DNA from 2 places in the Lysinibacillus sp. GW823-FHT02G10 genome. Region 2 is predicted to be linked to the other one. Evidence: riboswitches for the same ligand, from Rfam matches in the RefSeq annotation. Region 2 holds a riboswitch; the other holds the start of a gene.
What was found. Region 2 has a riboswitch for FMN ahead of ribE (riboflavin synthase). Riboswitches for the same ligand answer to the same signal wherever they lie in the genome.
Positions count from the first base shown of each region.

Region 1: linked by a shared signal. The riboswitch ahead of AC1RFD_RS01280 (ECF transporter S component) and the one ahead of ribE (riboflavin synthase) in region 2 are both predicted to bind FMN.

Region 1 is NZ_JBXAJI010000001.1:251,358-258,074, reverse strand. Features, by position in the region: gene AC1RFD_RS01295 (methyl-accepting chemotaxis protein) at 1-685, shown strand, start outside; gene AC1RFD_RS01290 (STAS domain-containing protein) at 724-1,110, shown strand; gene AC1RFD_RS01285 (sodium-dependent transporter) at 1,683-3,029, opposite strand; gene AC1RFD_RS01280 (ECF transporter S component) at 3,249-3,836, opposite strand; FMN riboswitch at 4,053-4,238, opposite strand; gene AC1RFD_RS01275 (RsiX family anti-sigma factor) at 4,382-5,671, opposite strand; gene sigX (RNA polymerase sigma factor SigX) at 5,668-6,201, opposite strand; gene AC1RFD_RS01265 (ATP-binding protein) at 6,280-6,717, opposite strand, start outside.
Region 2 is NZ_JBXAJI010000001.1:482,469-489,185, forward strand. Features, by position in the region: gene AC1RFD_RS02420 (VanW family protein) at 1-288, shown strand, start outside; gene AC1RFD_RS02425 (methyl-accepting chemotaxis protein) at 386-1,210, shown strand; gene AC1RFD_RS02430 (HAD-IA family hydrolase) at 1,257-1,874, opposite strand; gene AC1RFD_RS02435 (YibE/F family protein) at 2,116-2,892, opposite strand; gene AC1RFD_RS02440 (YibE/F family protein) at 2,889-4,013, opposite strand; FMN riboswitch at 4,234-4,359, shown strand; FMN riboswitch at 4,476-4,601, shown strand; gene ribE (riboflavin synthase) at 4,801-5,439, shown strand; gene ribB (3,4-dihydroxy-2-butanone-4-phosphate synthase) at 5,464-6,093, shown strand; gene ribH (6,7-dimethyl-8-ribityllumazine synthase) at 6,109-6,591, shown strand; gene AC1RFD_RS02460 (spore germination protein) at 6,710-6,717, shown strand, end outside.

The DNA of each region.
Region 1 (6,717 bases), 230 kb from region 2:
CACTCATATCGCACGTAAAGGAGAAGAAGCCATCAATGAAGCGATTATGCATCTAAGTGATGTTACGAAAACAGTGTCTTATGCAACAGATTCTATCCAAAAATTAGGCAAGCGCTCTGAAGAAATTGGTGGTATTATTACCGTTATCACTGGCATCGCAGAACAAACGAATCTGTTAGCACTCAATGCGGCCATCGAGGCAGCACGAGCAGGTGATCAAGGGAAAGGTTTTGCTGTCGTTGCATCAGAGGTTCGTCAATTAGCTGAACAGTCAAGTTTAGCAGCTGGACAAATTACTAATCTTATTAATGATATCCAAGCGGAAACATCTGTGACCGTACGAACAATGGAAAGTAATTTACTAGCTGTCGAGGAGCAAGTAACGATCATCAATAAAGGCGGAAGTGCCTTAAAAGAAATCGTGGAGAAAGTTGTCGAAACTGAAGAAGGTGTCGAACAAATGAAAGTGGCATTTACACATGTTAACGACAACTCCCTAGATGTGCAACAAGCCATTCAAGATATTTCTCGCATCATCGAGGACGCTGCAGCAGCTACAGAAGAGATTGCCGCAACCTCAGAAGAGCAATATGCGACTGTTGCCGAAATTACACAAAGCTCAGATGAGTTATCATCAATTGCTGATAAATTACAAAATGAAGTGAATAAATTTAAGTTTGAATAAATCCCCAAACAAGAAAAGAAAAATGGAGGCGCTATAGGATGAATCAGAAGAAAATTGCAATGAATATTGACACAAAGGCTGATTATATTGTGATTGCGTTTACAGGCGATTTAGAATACGGGATGATTGAAGAAATAAAGTCAGAGCTGCAAACACTTAGCTTAGACACAAAACACGGATACATTATCGATATGCAAAGGGTAACAAATATTGATAGTACTGGATTCGGGATGATCGTTAATTTTGCTAAGAAGGTGTCTGTAAAAGATAAGAAAATCGCCATTATTGTCGTCGATGATTTCATTCGCAACTTATTCGCTATTTCACAGGTTGATAAAGTATTCCCTATTGCCGAAAGTGAAGAACAAGCAAGGAAGATTATTAAAGAAGATTGGCTAGGTGAGCTATCACTTAACGATTATTAATCTTTATAATTATAATGAAAAGGTGTATTCCTATTAGACGGAATACACCTTTTTATGTTGTTAAAAAAGAAGATGTTAACGGTAGAAATAGTAACTTTGCAAGGTGAGAGATTGATTTCCGTTCCGCCAGCGTCCTTTCCAGGGGGGGCGTCCGATGAGCCGCTAAATCCCATAGGAGTGACGCTATCAACCATTCTACAAAGTGTCTTTACCTCATAGTAGCATAGCGATCAAATCTACCCATTATTTGTATTCTTAGAGGGGATAGGCTCTTATTTTCAATGCGGTGAAGTACTGAGTGACAACACCTCTTCATAAAGAGTAATGAACTCCTTTACTTTATTTGAAAACCTTTGCTAAAAAGATTGAGATTTTTTGGGTTGGTGCGGAAGGCTTCTTGACTCCCGTGGGATAGCGAGACAGGTGAGCCCCTACACGGAGGAAGCTGCTGGCACTCGCCCACAGGAAAGCAAGTAGCCTTGCAATAGAAATCCATTTCTACCTTTCTATTGACTGTTATGTTTTTAACACTAAGAGAAGGTATTTTTCCTATGGCGGAATATACCTTTTCTTTAATACTGCAGTAGCATATTAACAAACACAACTAGAATGATAATCGGTACAACAACTAGCATTAACATACGATATGTCGAATAATAGCCTTGTCCCATTTGACTACCCGTTAGCAATTCTCTCTTCACAAATTCTTTATCCACTACATAGGCAATAAAAATAGCAATGAATAAATTCCCTAGCGGAAGCATGATATTCGACACTAAAAAATCGGTTGCATCAAAGATACTTTTCTCAAAAATCATTATATCCGATAAAACACTCGAAGAAAGCGCTGCTGGAATAGCTGCAATAAATACGACTATACCAAGTAAAAGTGTCCACATTGGACGGGATTTCTGACTATGCTCCATAAATGCCGCGACGATAATCTCATATAAACTAAATGATGACGTTAATGTAGCAAATAAAAATAGCAATAAAAACATGGCTAAAAACACTTCACCAAATGGCATTTGACTAAATGCTGTTGGTAGCACCATAAATAGCAAACCTGGACCCGCTGCAGGCTCTAAATCAAAGGCGAACACAACAGGGAAAATCGCTAAACCTGCTAAAAATGAAACAAGCACGGTTAACAGCACTACAGAACCCGCTGAATTCGGAAGACTGACATCTTTTTTTAGATAAGAGCTATATGTAACTAGACAAGAAAAACCTACTGCTAACCCAAAGAATGATTGCCCTAAGGCTTCTAATAATGCCTTACCCGTAATATTCGAGAAATCAGGCCATAAGAAGAATTTTACCCCTTCCATTGCCCCATCTAATGTAACTGCACGCACAACAAGGACAATGAACATTATGAAAAGTAACGGCATCATCCATTTATTGGCCTTTTCAATCCCATTTTGTACACCTAATGAAATCACAAGTACGTTGGCTAATGTAAACAACACTAGACCAACTAGCGTAATCCAAGGCGTGCCTATAATTTTTCCAAATAATTCAGCTGGATCTACTGCTGGATCAATTACCGCGCCAGCTACACCTAGCCCGCTATAAATAAAGATCCAACCTCCAACAACGCTATAAAAAGTTAATAATAAAAAACAGCCTAGCACGCCCATTCGACCAATCCAGGCCCATCCTGGCTTAGTTGGAGCAATTTTTTTATACGCTGTTACAGCCTCGGATTGTGTACCACGTCCTAAAACATACTCGGACAATAACATCGGTAGTCCTATTAACAAGGTAAATAACACAAAGATAAGGAAAAATGCTCCTCCACCACTTTGTCCTGTTACATAGGGAAGTTTCCAAATTGCCCCTAGTCCGATCGCCGCACCAGCTGACGCTAAAATAAAACCTAATTTACTAGACCATTGTCCTTTTTTTCCACTCATCTCTTCAAACTCCTCAAACATTCTAAACTCTTCTCTATTTTACATGAAAATATAGCTTTCGACTAGATTATAATTATAAAGTACTAGTTAGCTATTTTACTCCATTACTTTTTTCTATATTTATCCGTTAGTTTTGCCTTTCTTTTCTTCACACCTTTCCCTATCCATCATTCCTTCCAACAAAAAACCTCAGGTATGTTCACCCGAGGTTAGTAAAAATTATTTTGTTATATAGATAGAACGCTGGCGGTCGATCCACTTGCGCATAGTTGTAAATAAAAATGCCATAATAGCCGTTAATAAAATACCTTTCACAATGTTAAATGGTAAAATCCCAGCGATAATCATTTTATAAAGTGAGTCACCTACAACAGGTTCCATTCCTAAGAAGTATGTGTACATCGGTAAAAATACTGCGTAGTTTAAAATACTCATCCCTACTGCCATTACGACTGTTCCTGTCGCCAAACCTCCAACAAGACCAGCAATTGTTTTAAAGCGATTAAAAATAAGGCTTACAGGCAAAATAAATAAAATACCTGTTGCAAAGTTGGCAATATGACCTACTGGCACGCCTGTTGGCGTTCCAGAGAAAATCCAATCCAATACATTTTTAAATAATTCTACTAAAATACCAGCTACAGGCCCCATTGTGATGGCTGCTATTAATGCAGGCATATCACTAAAGTCGACTTCCAAGAATGCTGGGAATGGTGGAATTGGGAAATTAAAAAGCATTAATAAAAACGAAATACTGCTCAGCATGCCAATCGTAATAAACGATTGAAGTTTAACATTTTTCTTCATAGAAAACTCTCTCCTCTTTGCTGATTCAATCTCGCAAGAAGAAAGGTGACGATCTTTCAATTGTTAGCACGAAAAAACCCTTATGCATAAAGAGCACAAGGGAGAAAGGCATGACGAATAAGCGTCAATTTAAACTATTTTTGAGCACTGTTTAAAAAGCCATACAAAAAAGCGCTCGGTCATAGTTTATTTCATAACAATGAATGACGATCGTACCTCCATCTTCTCCCATCCAGACTTTAACTGTCGGCCTCGGAATCACACCAAGTCAGCCATGCAAATAAATTTGCACAGGTCGCGGGCTGAAGAGCGAAGCATAAACCATTCGAGTTAATGGAAACATTAACGGTTCACCACTCTATTACCGCCGGTCGGGATTTTCACCCTGCCCCGAAGATGAATCATATTATTTTATACTACAACCTTACTATAATTAATTATTAAGAAAAAGTAAATAGTTCTGCTTAAAAAATTCCGATTAGATTTGTAAGTATTGTAAAAATGGAGCATTCCATGTTACAGGAATGCTCCATTTTTGATTTTGACTAAGGCATATATTGTTTATTTGGCCCCACAGGCTTGGGCAAATACGTTTTTAAATCGAATCCTTCCCAGCTTTCTTGGACCACATTATCCAAGCGTAATTGTTGGTCAAAGCTAGCAGCAGTTAACATCATAGCTTCAATCAATTGGGTAGCGCGAATTGGCTCCATCGATGCTAAATCTAAGGGAATATCGAATGTTACGACTACACCTTCTGCTTCCTCTTTCACGGTATATGTTACATTTTCAGGAACCACTGTTACATAAACATCATCATTTTTGTTTTTCATTAGTGTAAGTGCTTCTGTAACATTAGCAAATGTTTGACGGAAATCTGGTGACAGGTATTCTGCCCCACTACCATCTTGGTATAAATAATAATTAAAATGCTTGGCGTTTGTTAATGACATGGCTTGACTTGGCTCACCCTCCTGAGAAAACTCATAAGGTGTGCCATCTTCATTTTGAATCTCAACTTCCGTATATTCAGAATCCGAGAAGGTATCCTCTAAAGTCCCTTTGTACTCATTAACGGTAGCTGATGCAACATCATAGTCATTGTCCTTTGGTAATACGTGGACAAGCTTGTCTTCCTTCTCCTTCAGTTCACCTTTAAAAGGATGATAATCCGTAAACCCTTTGGCTTCTTCATCTATTTGAGGAGCATATTTTTCATACATCTGTAGGGTAGAAGGCTTTTCTGTTCCAAAATCAGTTGCTACACGCTCATTTGGTATCACATATGTCATTGGAACACTTTCTGCATCGCGTCCTGCCAAACCAATACGGAAAATGACAGCATCTTTCACATCTTCCTCATAGACAGACGACCGTAAAGATAACATACGCTCATGCTCCGATACAATACTGGATTGAAGTGCCTCATCCTGGGTAGCTGCCTCTTTAGCAGAACGATCTTCCTGTAACGTAGAGTAATTAGCCGTTTCTGGCGTACTAGCTAGATCTTTTTGGCTAGCGTCATTATTATTCATGAACATGAAGCCAACGAGTACCGTTATCGCGAAAACTGCTGCTACACTCGTAAAAATCGGCATTTTTCGGAACTTAAATCGTGATGGTCGTTCATCTTGTATTAAAGATTTACTTTCTTGTTGTGCTTCTTCATTCTCTATAGGTTGTTGTATCGCTTCTTGTAGGTGACTATTATCCTGCAAGCGAGCATCTGCCATTAACCGATTTAATATTTCTTCTTTTGAACGGCGGTCAGAAAGCTTAGGGGCATTGTTCAAGACATGTTCAAGCTGTTCATCATCAAATGGCTTATGCGTCATTGCCGTTTCGCCTCCTGTTCTCTAATCGGCTGTAGCTGTTGCCTTAAAAATTTAATGGCTCGATGCTGGGTCGTTTTTACCTTAGCTTCTGTCCAATCTAGTATTTGCGCTGTTTCTGCAATCGATAAATCTTGAAAATAGCGCATAATAATGACCATTTTTTGGTCGCCTGTACAGTTTTCAAGTGCTGATTCCACCTGCATAAATTCATCACTGGCCTGTAGCATATCTTCCGGTGATGGCGTGGTTGAATGGAGCTGTTCCGTTTCCCAGTCAAAGAAATCATGTGAATGCTTTTGACGTACAGCTTGCTTTCTAAAATGATCAATTGCTACATTTTTAGCAATAGCAAATAGCCAAGTTTTCTCACTACTATTGCCTGCAAATTGATCGTATGAGCGCAACACTCGTACATAAACTTCATGTGCTAAATCTTCGGCAAGTGTACGGTTTTTTACTAAATATATTAAAAACTGAAACACGTCTTGGTGATATGCATCGTATAGTCGATGGAACACGGAGTCATTCAAAGCACTCCACCCCCGTTCTATAATATTTGTCGTCTTACATTCATAGAAGTTACAGCCAATTAATAGCAATACTTGTTATTAATCGAACGGTAAATAAAACGTGAAGGTTGTACCCTCTTTCAACACACTGTCTACCATAATATTACCTGAGTGTGCCTTCACAATATTTCTAGCAATGGCTAAGCCGAGACCAGTTCCACCCTTGGAACGAGTACGTGCCTTATCTGCTTTATAAAAACGTTCAAAGACATAGGGTAAGTCCTCTTGAGGGATGCCATGTCCTGTATCTTGAACAGATATTTTAGCAAATGTCGGCTCCTGCTCTACTTTTACAGTCACAGACCCTTCATCTGTATGTCTCAGGGCATTGTCAACTAAATTTGTAAGCACTTGTTCAATGCGATCCTCATCTATATTAATCATGGCCTCGTCATTAAATTCACTCTCAAACAGCAGACGAACGTGCTTTTCTTTTGCTACCTGTGCAAATTTTTGTGTAATACGTTCAAAAGTAGA
Region 2 (6,717 bases):
AAGAAGGTAGTCATGGGAATTGGTGGTGGAATCTGTCAAACTTCTTCAACCTTGTTTAATGCAGTAGACCAAATTCCCGTCAAATATGTTGAGCGCCATCATCATTCGTTAGATGTAGGATATGTCCCAAAAGGAAGAGATGCTACGGTTTCTTATGATACGTTAGATTTTAGGTTTCAAAACTCAAATGATGTACCATTTTTAATTAAGGCAAGTTATGGAGAGAATTCTCTAACAATTGAAATTCGAACGGCAGAAAAATATGTAGAATTATTGAAAAAACCATAATGTTGTAAGGAGACACCACTGGACGTTGGTGTCTTTTTTCGGATCGCATGATATAGTTAAATTGATACAATTCAGAAAATTTTAGGGGGAAAAGACAATGCATCCTAAACTACAAGCAACTATTGATTCGATTGATTTATACCAAGCAACTTACCCAGAGGATGCTTGTGTCATCGTGGCAGATACGGAAAAAGTGCTTGCCTACAAACCAGGAAAAAAGGTTGACTTAAAAGTTGGGGTTGGTGACCCAGTACATAAATATCGAGGTACAGCAACAGAAATAGCGTTAAGTTCAGGAAAATTTGTGAAAGAGGAGCGTAGCGCAGAAGGTTTTGGTATGGCCTATATCGCCTCTGCCCAGCCTATTTTTGAAGGAGGACGTATTATTGGCGTAGTAAGTGCCATTATTTCGAACGAAAAAATGGATAGTATGCGTCTATTGGCAACTGAGCTTTCGAGTGCTGTAGAAGAAATGACAGCTACAAATGAAGGATTAGCCACTGCCAGTAAGGATGTATCCAATCGTTTGGAAGAGCTATCTAATTTCGCGGAATCGATGACAGGCGATATTGAACAAATTAATGTGATTGTCCATTTAGTAAAAGATTTAGCTATGAAATCGAGAATTCTTGGTCTAAACGCATCGATAGAAGCAGCACGTTCAGGTGAGCATGGGCGTGGCTTTGCGGTGGTCGCTTCTGAAATACAAAAAATGTCCCAGAGTAGTACAGAAAGTGCTGATAGCATAACTGTGCAACTAGAAAATATTAAACAATCCATCGATCAGGTCAATGCATCAACAAATCAAATTGCTGCGTTTACACAGCAGTTTGCTGCGAGTATGCATGAATTAACAGATGCCTACAAAGGGGTTAATAGTACAGCAGAAAAGCTAATGCAAATTAGTGACATCAAAGGATAGGCATATAAAAAGGATAATAGACAAGTGCTATTATCCTTTTTCATGATTAAATGATCTCTAAAATTTCCTGTGGTGTTGAGACACTGTATTCAGGTTCGTCATTTTGTACGACTTCTTTGGCATCATAGCCCCATTCCACCCAAATAATTGGTATACCGGCTTTCTTACAAGCAACAATATCCCTTTGCTCGTCTCCAATGTATACGACGTTAGACGAGTCGACATTTGCTTCCTTTAAAAACTTTTTCATTACTTTGTCCTTACCAAAAATGCGGTTGGAGCAAAGTACATCTGCTACACAATGAATACCGTTCATTTTAAGAAATTCTAAAATATTCTCTTTAGAGTTTGAGGAAATAATCAGGATTTTATAGCCTCTTTTATCAATCTCTATTAATAGTTCCTTCATTCCTTCAAAAAGATGAACATCATTTAATGATTGACGATACAATTTATAAAATTGCGGTAAAATCATAGGCAACTTATACATTGGAAAGTCGAATAATTTACTGCGTTCTGAAATTGATAATTTTTTTAATGTATCAATTTCCTTTAATTCAATGCCTTTAAATTTATATTTTTGGGCTAAAGTATTCCATGCTGAGGCAAACACAGCAGTAGAATCTGCAAGCGTCCCATCAAAATCAAAGATAATATGCTTCATTGCAAACTTTCTCCTTTTTCATCTCGTTGTATTGACGTTCTATGCTAAAAAAATGTTACATGGAATGGGCATCTAGTATTCTTGAAATAACAACCATTTTGAGCGTACGTAAACATCTTATGGTAAATATTATCAGAAAATACGGCGATTGCAATGAAAATGGTACAACAAAAGGAGGTGTCTCAAAAGTCCATTGAGACACCTCGACATTATTGTGTTTTATGATAGGTACTGGTAATTTTTATAAAAGTTTTTCTGTTTTTTCGCGTGTTCGAATTAAATAAAAGGCATTGATGCAGGCGGCAATCGGAATAATCAATGCAATGCCGATTCCTGCACAAAAAATGGTTGTCATTTCGGCACTAAAAACCTTGGAGTTAACAATTTCCCCAATCGAATAGGAGAGGTCCTTGAACCAGATTAATAAGCTTAAATAGCCACCAAAGAAAGCAAAAAATAACGTATTAGTATCGGTTCCTAATATATCTCTTCCTATGCTTAAGCCAGCTGTAAATAATTTTTTTCTACTAATCGAAGGATTGCGATAAAAAATCTCATGCATGGAGGTAGCGATGGAAATAGCTACATCCATAATGGCACCAATCGTACTCATAATGATGACTGATGCACCAATCTGCACAAAATTAACACCAATGTAGAGAGAAAAGATGCTGATTTCTTCAGTAGATTCTTCGCCAAACCCTTGGATCATCGACTTTTCCGTTACAAAGGTAATAAAGAGTAGTAACACACCTATCGTCACCATCGTCGAGATAAAGGCTGTAATGGTTTTACTGTTTGTTTTATTGATATAGAAAAGACTAATACAGCTAATGACCGTACAGGCAATAAACGTCAAGATGATGGGGCTATTTTTAGGGTTTGTCATTAAAAAAATGGTGACAAAGAGCACACCAAAGTTTAGGAATAAAGAAAGAAATGAGCGTATCCCCTGTCTACCGCCGACAAGTACCATTAACACGCATAATATAACTGCTAATAAGACGACAACATTCATCCTTGAACCCTCTTTCGATTAATGAAAAATATAGCGGTATACTGACTGATAGGAATCGTAAGGACAACACCAATACCCCCTGCTAAGGCACGGGCTAATTCTAAAGAAAGATTTAAGGACAATGTAAGCCCTAATGTGGAAGAATTTTTTAAATAGAGAATAATCATAGGTATGGAGCCGCAAAGGTAGGCAAAGAATAAGATACTTGTAATGGTACCCATAATATCTTTACCGATTTCATGTCCCGAAGATTTCAGAGCCTTGACAGAGATTGTAGGATCTTGCTCGTATAAAGCAAAAATTGAGGAAGCCATTGTAATAGAAACATCCATTACTGCCCCAAGTGAGCCAATAAATAAACCTGCCATAAAGACGGTACGATAGGGACGTGTTAAAAATTGCATTTCTTCATAACGAAGACCATTTTCACCTGTCAACCACATTACAATAGAGCATATGATAAGCGCTATAACAGTGCCTAAAAGTGTGGACACGATGGCTACATATGTTTTTGTATGCAATCCACTAATAAGTAGTAGCGAAATAATCGTAAATAGCAGGGCGCAAATGCCGCTGACTAATAACAGGCTTACGCCCCCATGCTTCACATAAAGATCTAATGCGAATGATAAAATCACAGCATTGACACTCAAACTAATGATAGAAAATAAGCCTTGTCTTTTACCTACAATAAGTAGGGCAAAAATAAAAATCCATGCAATCATTACCATGGTTTGATCTCGTTTTAAATCGAGAATGGTTCCTGTTAAAACAGATTGTGTTGTGCGATCATCTAGCGTGACAAAGATTTCATTGCCTACATGGTATTCTTGATCAAAAGCACCAGACGAAGAATAGTCATTCGTCAAATGAATGGATTGCCCCTTGTGCTGACCATTTTTGATAATGGCCATAATCTCCTGTGTAAACAAAAAATCCTCATTTTCATACATATCTGTCATGGGTTCTGATGCTGTTACATCCACTTGCGTTATTTCCGCTATCGGTCGATCATAAAATTGTTCGTTATGATGTACGAAAACCATCGAAACCCCACAACAGAGTGCTAATAGGGCATAGAAAATAGCTTGTTTAAAAGGTATATTTTTAAAAAATGTCAAGTAAATGACCTCCAAACTGCTAGACTGAATAGTCACTTGTAAAGGAACGTTTTTTTGATTAAGAAGTTCCATAAACAGGTTAAATGTCATCATTTTAATAATATCTTTTACATTTTTCAAGTCGAGTCAGAGCTGTTTAAAATTTATGCTTCGAAAAAAATTTAAAAAGAAGGATGGATAATATAATAAAATAGTGTTATCGTAAGACTAGCTAAATAAAAATATTCTTCGGGGTAGGGTGAAATTCCCAATCGGCGGTGATGAAGCAATTCAAAGTCCGTGAGCGCAAGCTGATTTGGTGCAAATCCAAAACCGACAGTTACAGTCTGGATGGGAGAAGGGTAAAAATGCTAACTTTTTAAATTGATACTAATTTAGAAGGTTTATTTGACTATGCATTTATTACAAAACTTCCCAATCATCTTGTGGGAAGTTTTTTTATTTAGCTACAATCGAATAGAAGATGTTCTTCGGGGTAGGGTGAAATTCCCAATCGGCGGTGATGAAGCAATTCAAAGTCCGTGAGCGCAAGCTGATTTGGTGCAAATCCAAAACCGACAGTGATAGTCTGGATGGGAGAAGAACGAGTGAGATGACTGTCTATGAAAAAATTGTTTTCAAATAGGCTTATTTGTTGATGTCTTATACTCCCAAAACCCCTTTGATGTAAAGGGGTTTTTATTTTTTATTGCTAACGAGAGAAGGGAGAAGGATAAGGCACAAAAACAGGTGGATCAACTTTAAAAGTAAAGGATAGAAGTGCTAATAAAGTAGAGTAGGTGATGGAATGTTTACAGGACTTGTAGAGGATATTGGTATCATAAAAGCCGTGCAAAGCGATCGGGACAGTATGGAAATTACGGTTCAATCAGCTAAGATAACGGAGGATGTCAAGCTTGGTGACAGTATAGCGGTCAATGGAGTTTGTTTAACAGTGACAAATTTCACACAACAGCAGCTTACGATGGATGTTATGCCTGAAACAGTCAAAGCAACAAATCTACAGCAGCTGGCAATAGGCGATTCTGTTAATTTGGAGCGTGCCATGCCTGCTAATGGACGATTTGGTGGCCATTTTGTTGCTGGTCATGTTGATGGAGTCGGCAAAATTTTGCGAAAACGTCCAGTAGCAAACGCCGTTTATATTGATATCGAAATGTCAGAGGAACTAACCAACTTTTGTATTCCAAAGGGTTCCATAACAATTGATGGCACAAGCTTAACCCTTTTTCATGTTGAAGCCAAGAGTGTCACAATTTCACTTATTCCTCATACTTACAAAGAAACCGTTTTAGGTATGAAGAGGGTTGGAGCAATCGTTAATATCGAAACTGATTTAGTTGGAAAATACATTATAGGGCAATTAAAAAAGGGGCAAACAACGCCAGCTATTACAAGAGATTATTTAGCACAACATGGTTTTTAAATCACAGAATAGGAGTTGATCATCGTGCTACATTCAATTGAAGAAGCCATAGAGGATTTAAGGCAGGGCAATATGATTGTGGTGGTTGATGATGAGGATCGAGAAAATGAAGGAGATCTTCTGGCACTCGCTGAATTCATCACACCAGCAACAATCAACTTTATGGCAACCAATGGTAGAGGTTTAATTTGTACGCCGATTTCGCAGCAGCTTGCACAAAAGCTAGATTTATATCCAATGGTTCAGCACAATACAGATAACCATCAAACCGCATTTACGGTAAGTATCGATCATGTAGAAACAACGACAGGGATTAGCGCCTTTGAGCGTGCGCTAACGATACAAAGAATGATAGAAAAGCAAGCTAAGCCAACTGATTTTCGTCGACCAGGCCATATTTTTCCGTTGATTGCGAAAGAGCAAGGAGTGCTGGAACGGAGAGGGCACACGGAGGCCACTATTGATCTAGCGAAGCTTTGTCATAGCGTACCTGCAGGTGTTATTTGCGAAATTATGGGTGATGATGGGCACATGCTTCGGTTTGAAGAACTAACAAATTACGCTGCACATCATGGCTTAAAAATGATCTCGATAGAAGCATTGGTTGCTTATCGTAAACAATTATCCACTAATAAAACTAAAATTTCTATGTAAAAAGGAGAAGGAACAATGGGTCAAACATTTGAAGCACAATTAATTGGAACGGATTTGAAAATTGCAGTAGTAGTGGGTCGTTTTAATGAGTTCATTACTAGCAAATTATTGGATGGGGCAATGGATGGTTTAACTCGTCATGGGGTTGATTCTGCATCTATTGATGTTGCATGGGTGCCAGGAGCTTTTGAAGTTCCTTTTATAGCGAAACAACTGGCAGAAACCAAGAAATATGATGCTATTATTGGTTTAGGTACTGTTATTCGTGGCTCTACAACACACTATGACTATGTTTGTAATGAATCGGCAAAAGGCATTGCCAATGTGTCATTGTCAACGAATGTACCTGTTATTTTTGGAATTGTTACTACCGAAAATATTGAACAGGCAATTGAACGTGCAGGAACGAAATCTGGTAATAAAGGCTATGATGCTGCAATGTCTGCAATTGAGATGGCAAATCTAAAGAAAATGATTGGATCAGGACAATTTGAATAGTCTTCAAACATTTGTTTCTTTGAATATTTTGAACAACCATGGGAAAAATATGCTTAAGTGTATTTATTGAAGGTGATTGTTTCATAAATGTACTAATCTTGAGCTGGCTCAGTAGGAGATGAGAAG